3 regions of the Streptomyces sp. NPDC057950 genome follow, and region 3 is predicted to be linked to each of the others. Evidence: riboswitches for the same ligand, from Rfam matches in the RefSeq annotation. Region 3 holds a riboswitch; each other region holds the start of a gene.

Region 1 (3,267 bases), on a different contig from region 3:
ACATGGCCGATCTCGGGCTTCTCCAGGTGGTTGATCACCCTCAGGAGCGTGGACTTGCCGGAGCCGGACGGTCCGAGGACGACGGTGACCTCACCGGGCCGTACGGTCAACTTCACGCCGTCCAGCACACGTTGGGTCCCGTACCACTTGTGCACGTCATGGACCTCGACCGCCGCGGGCCGGACGTCGGACTGCTCCCTCACCTCGGCGGTCACCGGGCCGCCTCCTTCCGGACACGGTCCCGCAGGTCGCGCAGACCGGTACGGATCCTCTGCAGCGGGGTGGGTGGCAGGGTGCGCAGCGCGCCCCGCGAGTAGTACCGCTCGACGTAGAACTGGACGACCGACACCAGGCTCGTGAGGATCAGGTACCAGACGGTGGCGACCAGCAGCAGCGGAACGATGTCGCCGGGATAGGTGCTGCCCATGCTCTGCACCGAGCCGAACAGGTCGAGCAGGGAGACGTAGAAGACCAGCGAGGTGCCCTTGATCAGACCGATCAACTGGTTGACGTAGTTGGGCGTGATGGAGCGCAGGGCCTGCGGGAACACGATCCTCGTGAACTGGTAGCCCTTCGGCAGACCCAGCGCGGAGGCCGCCTCGTGCTGGCCCTGGTCGACGGAGAGGATGCCGCCGCGTACCACTTCGGCCGCGTACGCCGCTTCGTTGAGGCTCAGACCGACGACCGCGACGGCCATGTCGGTGGCGAGCCGGGACTCGTCGAACGTGAGGAAGGCGGGGCCGAACGGCACGCCGAGGCTCAGCGTCCGGTAGAGCGCGGAGAAGTTGTAGAGGAAGAGCAGGACGACGATCAGCGGCACCGACCGGAACAACCAGATGTAGACCCAGCTCACGGCACGCAGCACCGGACTCCGGGAGAGCCGTGCGAGCGCGAGCAGGATGCCGCCGAGCAGTCCCGACACGGCGCTGTAGAAGGTCACTTCGAGGGTGATGAGCAGGCCGTCGAGGATCGTGGGACGCAGGAACCAGTACTGGAACCTGTCCCACTGGAAGAACGGGTTGGTGGCCAGGCCGTGGACGACCTGCGCGACCAGGACCAGTACGACCGCCGAGACGAACCAGCGGCCGGGCCGGCGAAGCGGCAGCACCCGCTGCGCCGCGTACGGCCTCGGTTCGGCCACGGGAGCGGGAGGTGGTTCCGCCGTGCCCAACGGCACGGCGGAGCGGAGGGATTCACTCATGGAGGGCTCCTGGCGGCTCGGACTCCCCCGGCACGGCCCGTACGACGAGATGACGGGCACGCGCACGGGGGAACGAACCCGATGCGGGGACGAGGAGGGGGAGACCACCGGAAGTCGGCCGGTTCGACGGCGGCACACGGTGGTTCGGAGATCACAGACCCCGCGGTCGGACACCGAGGATCAAGGACCGGGGGTTCAGGGAACGGGAATTCAGCGACCGGGGTTCAGCGGCCGGCGGCCGGCGAAGGGGTGCGTCAGCCCTGACAGAGACAGCGGGCGCGGGGAGAGGGACAACACCCTGCCGTACGGGCGCCGCCGCCGTGGGCGAGGTGCCGCGCGGGGCGACGGTTCATGAGCACGCGGTCGCGGCCGTGGGACCGCGAGGCGGTCTTCCCCCGGGCTGCGTACATCGCGGTCACCGTCACCGTTCCGGCCCGTGGGCCCTCGTGCCGACCGGAGTTGTTCCGGTCCGATGCGGCGTAAGTTAGGCACGGCCCCGAACGGATGTCAACGCTCGGCAGCCCGGATGACCACGTGGTGAGACCGCGCGGGCGCCTTCTTGACGGGCCCACGGAGCGGGCCGAGACTGACGGGGACGGTCACGATTGTCAGCGCCCTTCGCACGGTTCCTTCCGTGCCGAGCGGTTGATCGGCCCCGGCCCGCTGACAGGCAACCCTTCCACCGCGACGGGGTGCCCCGGGTGACGACCGGGTCCCGCCGGAGCGGCGGGGCAAGCGTGGTCTCGCCTCTCGCGAGCCCCGGACACGGGAGCGACGGGAATGACCGGAAAGGGCACGAACGGTCTGACCAGGCGCCTGCACATCGATCTGCTGCGGGTCTCCAGCGCCTACTAGTCCACGGTCCGGACGGTACGTCAGCGCAGTCACTCCGTTTCCGCCGCTGCCGCCCCCGGGTGGCGGGGCTTCGCCGTCCCCTGGAGAGTCATGCCCGAGACAGTCTCGCTCAGTCCGACCGCCGCCGCCTCCCACCCCTGCCCCTCGGCCTCACCCGCTGCGGGGTCGCTCGTCGCCGCGCCTCCTCGGGTTGCGGCCCCCTCGCGTGGACACCGCATCCGCAGTCGCATCGGTGTCGGTCCGGCCGGCGGCTTCTATCCCGCGCCGCACCGCTATCAGCTGTACCTCTCCGAGGGCTGTCCGCGCTCGCTGCGCGTCTCGATCACCCTCGGGCTGCTGGGGCTGCGCGACTCGGTCACCAGCACGCTCCTGACGGGGCCCTCCGGGACACCGGACGCCCGCGCCGCGCTGCGGGCCGCGTACGAGGCGACCTGGCACCACTACGACGGTCCGCTCACCGCGCCGGCGCTGTGCGACCGCTGGAGCGGACGAGTCGTCAGCAATCACACCCCCGACATCCTGCGCGACCTCGGTGAGCTTCCGGGCCGCCGCGGTGGCAACGGACTCCCCCGGCTGCACCCACCGTTCCTCGCCGCGGACATCGACACCTTCCGTGTCTTCCTGGACCGGAACCTCGCTCCGGTCGCCGGGTCGACGGCGCGGTCCGCCGCACTCGACTCGCTGGATCGGCAACTCGCCGCCCACGAGCATGCGTTGGGCGACGAGTTGACGGCCGCCGACGTCGACCTGTGGGTGGCCCTCACCACCCTCGGCACGGAGGACGTCCTCTCCCCCTACGGCCGTCTGCGGGACTACGTCCACCGGCTGAGCGCCCGTCCGGCCTTCCGCCAAGCGGTACGCCGGGTCTGACGGGCCGTCGGGCGTCTCCCCGGACGGCCGGGCCCGCGCCCACGGCAAGGCCGCGGCGGACAGCCCCCGGCCACTCGGGGGTCGTCCGCCGTTTCGTCCTCGGCCCGCCGGCCAGGAGGCGCCGGCGGGAACCGTACGACATCGGCCGCCGTGTCCGACGGACCATGGAGCAGGGTCACCACCTGCCGCCGCGCCGACGGCGGGCGGTGATCCGTCGGCTCAGCCCTTGACGCGGGTGAACACGAGTGTGCCGACGACGGTGGTCAGTCCGCGGAGCATGCCCATCTGGTTCCAGCCCATGTCGAACTGGTCGCGGTCGACGGTGAACTCCGTCGCGAGGG
Region 2 (3,267 bases), on a different contig from region 3:
ACCTGGTTCGTCCGGATCGCGTTCTTCGTCGTGCCGGTGCTCGTCTTCATCGCCACCAAGCGGATCTGCCTCGGCCTCCAGCGCCGCGACAAGGACAAGGTGCTGCACGGCCGCGAGTCGGGCATCATCAAGCGCCTGCCGCACGGTGAGTTCATCGAGGTGCACGAGCCGCTCGGCCAGGAGGCCCTGCACACGCTCACCGCGCACGAGCAGTACCAGCCCGCCGAGATCGGTCCGGTGGTCGACGAGAACGGTGTCGAGCGCAAGGTGAACGGCGCGCAGCGACTGCGTGCCAAGCTCAGCAAGGGCTTCTACGGGGAGAACAGCCAGATCCCCAAGCCCACGGTCGAGGAGTACGAGGAGATCACGAGCGGCCACGGCCACCACTGATCCTCCGGCCGGTCCTCACCGGTCCCACTGATCGCCACGGCAGGAGCCCCCGTCCCTTGGACGGGGGCTCTTCGCCGTGCCCGGGCTGGATAGGGTGGACCCTGCTTGTACCTGTCTACGAACCCAGGAGCGGCATATGAGTGCTGTGACCCCCGCTGGAGGCGACATCGCGGCGGGCCGTTCCTGGCCCACCGTGCTGAACGGCCTGCTCGACGGCCGGGACCAGAGCGCGGACGACACGGCCTGGGCGATGGACCGGATCATGAGCGGCGAGGCGACGGACGCGCAGATCGCCGGCTTCGTGGTGGCGCTGCGGGCCAAGGGCGAGACGGTCGAGGAGATCACCGGTCTGGTCCGCACGATGTACGAGCACGCCAAGGTGATCGAGGTGCCCGGGGAGACCGTCGACATCGTCGGTACGGGCGGTGACGGCGCGAAGACGGTGAACATCTCCACGATGTCGTCGATCGTGGTGGCCGGGACGGGTACGAAGGTCGTCAAGCACGGCAACCGGGCCGCGTCGTCGGCGTCCGGTGCCTCGGACGTCCTGGGAAAGCTCGGCGTCAATCTGGAGCTGACCCCGAAGCGGGTGGCCGAGGTGGCCGAGGAGGCCGGGATCACCTTCTGCTTCGCGGTGAAGTTCCATCCGGCGCTGCGTCATGTGGCGGCGGCGCGCGGGCAGCTGGGCATCCGGACGGTTTTCAACTTCCTCGGCCCGCTGACCAACCCGGCGCGGGTGAGGGCGCAGGCGGTGGGTGTCGCCGACGCCCGGATGGCGCCGATCATGGCCGGTGTCTTCGCCGAGCGCGGCAACTCCTCGCTGGTCTTCCGCGGTGACGACGGGCTGGACGAGCTGACCACCACGGCGACGTCGAAGGTCTGGGTCGTGCGGGACGGCAAGGTGACCGAGGAACGGTTCGATCCGCGGGACGTCGGCCTCGATCTCGTGCCCGTGGAGGCCCTGCGGGGTGCCGACGCCTCGTACAACGCGGAGGTCGCCCGCCGTGTCCTGGACGGCGAGAGGGGGCCCGTACGGGACGCCGTGGTCCTGAACGCGGCGGCGGCGCTGGTGGCGTTGTCCCCGACGGACGCGTCACTCGTGGACCAGCTCGGCGCCGCGATGGTGAAGACGGCTCGGGCCATCGACTCCGGGGCGGCGCGCGCCGCGCTGGACCGCTGGGTGGCGGCGACCAACGCGTAGCCCATCGGTGCGGCGGCCCCCGCCGTACCTGGGGGCTGCCGCCCCAGACCCGCGCTCCGGCCGCGAGGGCCTTGTCCCCGAACGCCGGGTGGGCTGAACTCCCAAGCCCGCCCGGCGTTCGGGACGGGTAGGGGCGGCGGGAGCGCGTACCGCTATGTGGACGCCGGGGTTGCGGCCGGAAGATCGTGTGGCAGGATGCGGTATCAGGTCATGAGCGACAGCCATCAGGCCCCGGCCGGCTGTCCGGCAACCCTCCGTCCGTGGCGGGGTGCCCCGGGTGAAGACCAGGCCGTAGGCAGCGAGGTCTGCGGCAAGCGCGGACCCCTCGAGAATCCCAGGGGTCCTGGTCGTTCGAGGGAGCCTTCTGTGAGCAAGCGAATGCGCTAGGGCGTAGAGCCCCGCCGCCGCACACCCTTTTTCAGTTTTCACCCTCACCTGCGCCGGGCCGCGCGCGCGTACCTCCGTACGCCCCCGCCCGCGCGGTGCTCCCGCCTGCCTCTCACAGGAGTGCGCCATGTCTGTCTCCACCGCTGCCGCCGACCAGTCCGTATGTGCCCCGCTGCCCGTTCTGGGCCGTGATGTGACCGTCCCGCTCGTCACCGGCGGCGAGGTCACCTACGCCGCCCTGGACTACGCCGCCAGCGCCCCGGCCCTCCAGCGCGTCTGGGACGACGTCGCCGCGTACGCCCCGTACTACGGCAGCGTGCACCGCGGAGCCGGCTACCTCTCGCAGCTGTCCACCGACCTCTTCGAGAACGCCCGCAGGACCGTCGCGGAGTTCCTTGGCTGCCGCGAGGACGACCAGGTCGTCTTCACCCGGTCGACGACCGACTCGCTCAATCTGCTCGCCGCCGCCCTCCCGGCCGACTGCCAGGTCTTCGTGTTCGAGACCGAGCACCACGCCTCGCTGCTGCCCTGGCAGGACGCCCGGGTCAGCTACCTCGACGCGCCCCGCACCCCGGGGCAGGCCGTCGCGGTCCTGGAGCGTGCCCTCGCCGACCGCGACCCCCGCGGACCCGCCCTCGTCTGCGTCACCGGCGCCTCCAACGTCACCGGCGAGCTGTGGCCGGTGCGCGAGCTCGCCGCCACCGCGCACGCCCACGGCGCCCGGATCGTCCTGGACGCCGCCCAGCTCGCCCCCCACCACCCGGTGTCCGTCGGCGATCTCGACGTCGACTGGGTCGCGTTCTCCGGGCACAAGCTGTACGCGCCCTTCGGCTCAGGTGTCCTCGCCGGCCGCTCCGACTGGCTGCGCGACGCCGATCCCTACCTCGCCGGCGGCGGTGCCAGCCGCAAGGTCGCCCGGCGCGCGGACGGCGGTGTCGACGTCGAGTGGCACGACGGCGCGGCACGGCACGAGGCCGGGTCTCCCAACGTCATCGGCGCCTACTCCATCGCCTCCGCCTGCAAGGCGCTCACCGAGGAGGGCTTCGACCGGATCGTCGCCCGCGAGCGGCACCTGATCCGCACGGTGCGGGAAGGTCTCGCCGAGGTGCCCGCCGTGCGCGTGCTCTCCCTGTTCGGCGACGACGCGCCCCGGGTCGGCGTCATCTCGTTCGTCGTCGAGGGCTGGAACAGCTCGCACTTCGCGGCGGCGCTCTCCGCCGAGTACGGCATCGGGGTGCGCGACGGCCTCTTCTGCGCGCACCCGCTGCTGCGCACGCTGCTCGGCAGCG
Region 3 (3,267 bases):
GCTCAAACGTTCCCGTCGGCCGGATGCGACGAAAGACACGGACCGCGGGGCGGTGGGGCCGGTGGCGCCGTCCCTCACCCCCTCACCAGGGACGCGGTTCACGCGGCCCTGCGTTTGACGTACTCGGAGATTTCGGCCATCGGGGGGCGTTCCTCCGTGTCCACCGAGTACGTGCGCGGCTCGAAACCGTCCTCGCCCCGCTCGAACTGGGTGAGGGACGGCCGGATGAGGTGACCGCGGGCCAGCCGGAGCTGCGCCGTGCGGTAGATCGCGGCGGACATCCGGCCCAGCGCCTGCCCGTCCTGGTGGCGGTGCTTGCGCTCGCCCACGTCGACCTGGGCGAGCGCGTCGAGGCCCACCAGGTGCAGGGCGTCGACGAGCATGCCCAGTTCGACGCCGTACCCGACGGGGAAGGGGAGCTGTTCGAGCAGCGAGCGGCGGGCCGCGTACTCACCGCCGAGCGGCTGGACGAACCCGGCCAGCTGCGGCCAGTGCATGTTCAGCAGCGGGCGGGCCATGAGTTCCGTGACGCGGCCGCCCTGCCCCGCGGCGCCGGCCAGCGGACGGTCGTACATCCCCTTGACGAGGTCCACGCCCGGCTCGGTGAGCAGCGGGCCCACGATCCCGGAGACGAAGTCCGACGAGAAATCCCTCAGGTCCGCGTCGATGAAACAGACGATGTCCCCGCTCGTCACCAGGAGCGACCGCCACAGGACCTCGCCCTTGCCGGGCACGGCCGGGATACGGGGCAATATCTCGTCCCGGTGCACGACCCGCGCGCCCGCCGCGGCCGCCACCTCCGAGGTGCGGTCGGTCGAGCCCGAGTCGACGACGACGATCTCGTCGACGAGGGACACCCGGCGCATCAGGTCCTCGCGGATGACGGCGACGATCTCGCCGACCGTCTCCTGCTCGTTCAGCGCGGGCAGCACGACGCTCACGGTGGAGCCCGACGCGCGCTTGGCGGACATGATTCCGTGGAGCGGGCGATCGGACACGGACCAGGAGCGCGTACTCAGCCAGCGCTCGACTTCCTTCAGCACAGTCTGCGGCTCCTCACTGTCTGATCACCCGATGTCTCACGGTGTGACCCATCTCGCGGTTCGGACGACTATCTCAACTGTCCTGGCCTTCGGTTACAGTCTTGAACAACGCGGATGACCATCGCATGTCGTAGATCATCCCGGACAGCAGACCAACAACCGAATACCGCTCATCCAGAGGGGCAGAGGGATACGGCCCGATGAAGCCCCGGCAACCCTCCAGCCGGTCTCGTACCGATCATCGCCGATCGCGTCGCGGGGCTCCCGGCTCGGGAAGGTGCCAAATCCGTCTCACGGCGAAGTGCGTCGTGAGGAAGATGAGGAGAAAGGGCCTCGCCTCCATGGCTGCGCAGACTGTCGCAAGCACTCCGGACGCCGCGACCTCAGCGAACCCGTCCGCTTCCACCGTTTCCTCCGCTTCCGCCGGCTCCGTCGATCTGGGTCCCGCCGCGGCGCTCTCCTGCCGCGAGTGCGGCCACCGCGTGCCGCTCGGCCCGGTCTTCGCCTGCGAGGAGTGTTTCGGACCGCTCGAGATCGCCTACGACTTCTCGGCCTACGACACCGAAGAGCTCCGGGCGCGCATCGAGGCGGGCCCCGCGAACATCTGGCGTTACGCGCCGCTGCTCCCCGTCCCGGCCGACGTCGCCGACAAGCCGAACATCAACCCGGGCTGGACCAGGCTCGTCAAGGCCGACAACCTCGCCCGCGAGCTCGGCGTCGACCCCGGCAGGCTCTTCGTCAAGGACGACTCCGGCAACCCGACGCACTCCTTCAAGGACCGCGTCGTCGCCCAGGCCATCGAGGCCGCCCGTGCCTTCGGCTTCACCACCCTCTCCTGCTCCTCGACCGGCAACCTCGCCGGCGCGGTGGGTGCCGCCGCCGCCCGCGCCGGCTTCCGCTCCTGCGTGTTCATCCCGCACGACCTGGAGCAGGGCAAGGTCGTCATGGCCGCCGTCTACGGCGGAGAGCTCGTCGGCATCGAGGGCAACTACGACGACGTGAACCGCTTCTGCTCCGAGCTGATCGGCGACCCGGCCGGTGAGGGCTGGGGCTTCGTCAACGTCAACCTGCGGCCGTACTACGCGGAGGGGTCCAAGACCCTCGCGTACGAGATCTGTGAGCAGCTCGGCTGGCGGCTGCCCGACCAGCTCGTCGTGCCGATCGCCTCCGGTTCCCAGCTGACCAAGGTCGACAAGGGGCTGCAGGAGCTGATCAAGCTCGGCCTCGTCGAGGACAAGCCCTACAAGATCTTCGGCGCGCAGGCCGAGGGCTGCTCACCGGTGTCCGTCGCCTACAAGGCCGGCCACGACGTCGTCCGGCCCCAGAAGCCGAACACCATCGCCAAGTCGCTGGCCATCGGCAACCCCGCCGACGGCCCGTACGTGCTGGACATCGCGCGGCGGACGGGCGGGGCGGTGGAGGACGTGAACGACGAGCAGGTGGTCGACGCGATCAAGCTGCTGGCGCGTACCGAGGGCATCTTCGCCGAGACGGCCGGCGGTGTGACGGTGGGTGTGGCCAAGAAACTGATCGAGAACGGGCTGCTCGACCCGACGCTCACCACGGTCGTGCTGAACACCGGTGACGGCCTCAAGACGCTGGACGCGGTGGCCGGCACGGGGCTGACCGCGACCATCCGTCCCAGCCTGGACTCCTTCCGCGAGGCCGGCCTCGCGTAGCCGCCCGGCCGGGGAGGCCGTTCCCCGGCCGCGGGCCCGCGGGGGCCGGCCGCGCGGTTCCGCGCGCCCCCGCCGGGCCGCTTCCAGCCGTACGCCACCATCCGACCGGGAGGTCACCGCATGAGCGTCAACGTCCGCATCCCCACCATCCTGCGCACCTACACCGGTGGCCGGTCCGAGGTGACCGCCGAGGGAGGGACCCTCGGCGAGGTGATCTCCGACCTGGAGAAGAACCACTCGGGCATCGCCGCGCGCGTGCTGGACGACGAGGGCAAGCTGCGCCGGTTCGTCAACGTGTACGTCAACGACGACGACGTCCGCTTCGAGCAGGGCCTGGAGACGGCGACGCCGGACGGCGCGGGCGTGTCGATCATCCCGGCCGTCGCCGGAGGCTGACGGGCGATTACCCACAGTGAGATCATTACCGTGGGTAATGCCAATCACCGAGAGTTCATCGAATTGCCCCCTCCGCGAGAGAAGCGGAGGGGGCAATTCTGTATGGTTGAGCGGGGTAGAGTTGGGGAACACGCCGCCTTATCCATGCC

What was found. Region 3 has a riboswitch for S-adenosylmethionine ahead of thrC (threonine synthase). Riboswitches for the same ligand answer to the same signal wherever they lie in the genome.
Region 1: another riboswitch for S-adenosylmethionine. It lies ahead of ACFVTC_RS17695 (putative leader peptide); the one in region 3 lies ahead of thrC (threonine synthase).
Region 2: another riboswitch for S-adenosylmethionine. It lies ahead of ACFVTC_RS04850 (aminotransferase class V-fold PLP-dependent enzyme); the one in region 3 lies ahead of thrC (threonine synthase).

Annotation. Positions count from the first base shown of each region.
Region 1 is NZ_JBHVPP010000009.1:294,166-297,432, reverse strand. It holds gene ACFVTC_RS17705 (amino acid ABC transporter ATP-binding protein) at 1-215, opposite strand, end outside; gene ACFVTC_RS17700 (amino acid ABC transporter permease) at 212-1,201, opposite strand; SAM riboswitch class IV at 1,799-1,945, shown strand; gene ACFVTC_RS17695 (putative leader peptide) at 1,982-2,056, shown strand; gene ACFVTC_RS17690 (cell envelope biogenesis protein OmpA) at 2,147-2,926, shown strand; gene ACFVTC_RS17685 (YceI family protein) at 3,146-3,267, opposite strand, start outside.
Region 2 is NZ_JBHVPP010000002.1:141,227-144,493, forward strand. It holds gene ACFVTC_RS04840 (cytochrome bc complex cytochrome b subunit) at 1-390, shown strand, start outside; gene trpD (anthranilate phosphoribosyltransferase) at 527-1,591, shown strand; SAM riboswitch class IV at 1,798-1,914, shown strand; gene ACFVTC_RS04850 (aminotransferase class V-fold PLP-dependent enzyme) at 2,106-3,267, shown strand, end outside.
Region 3 is NZ_JBHVPP010000019.1:77,781-81,047, reverse strand. It holds gene ACFVTC_RS28695 (glucosyl-3-phosphoglycerate synthase) at 99-1,043, opposite strand; SAM riboswitch class I at 1,211-1,367, shown strand; gene thrC (threonine synthase) at 1,385-2,722, shown strand; gene ACFVTC_RS28685 (MoaD/ThiS family protein) at 2,843-3,118, shown strand.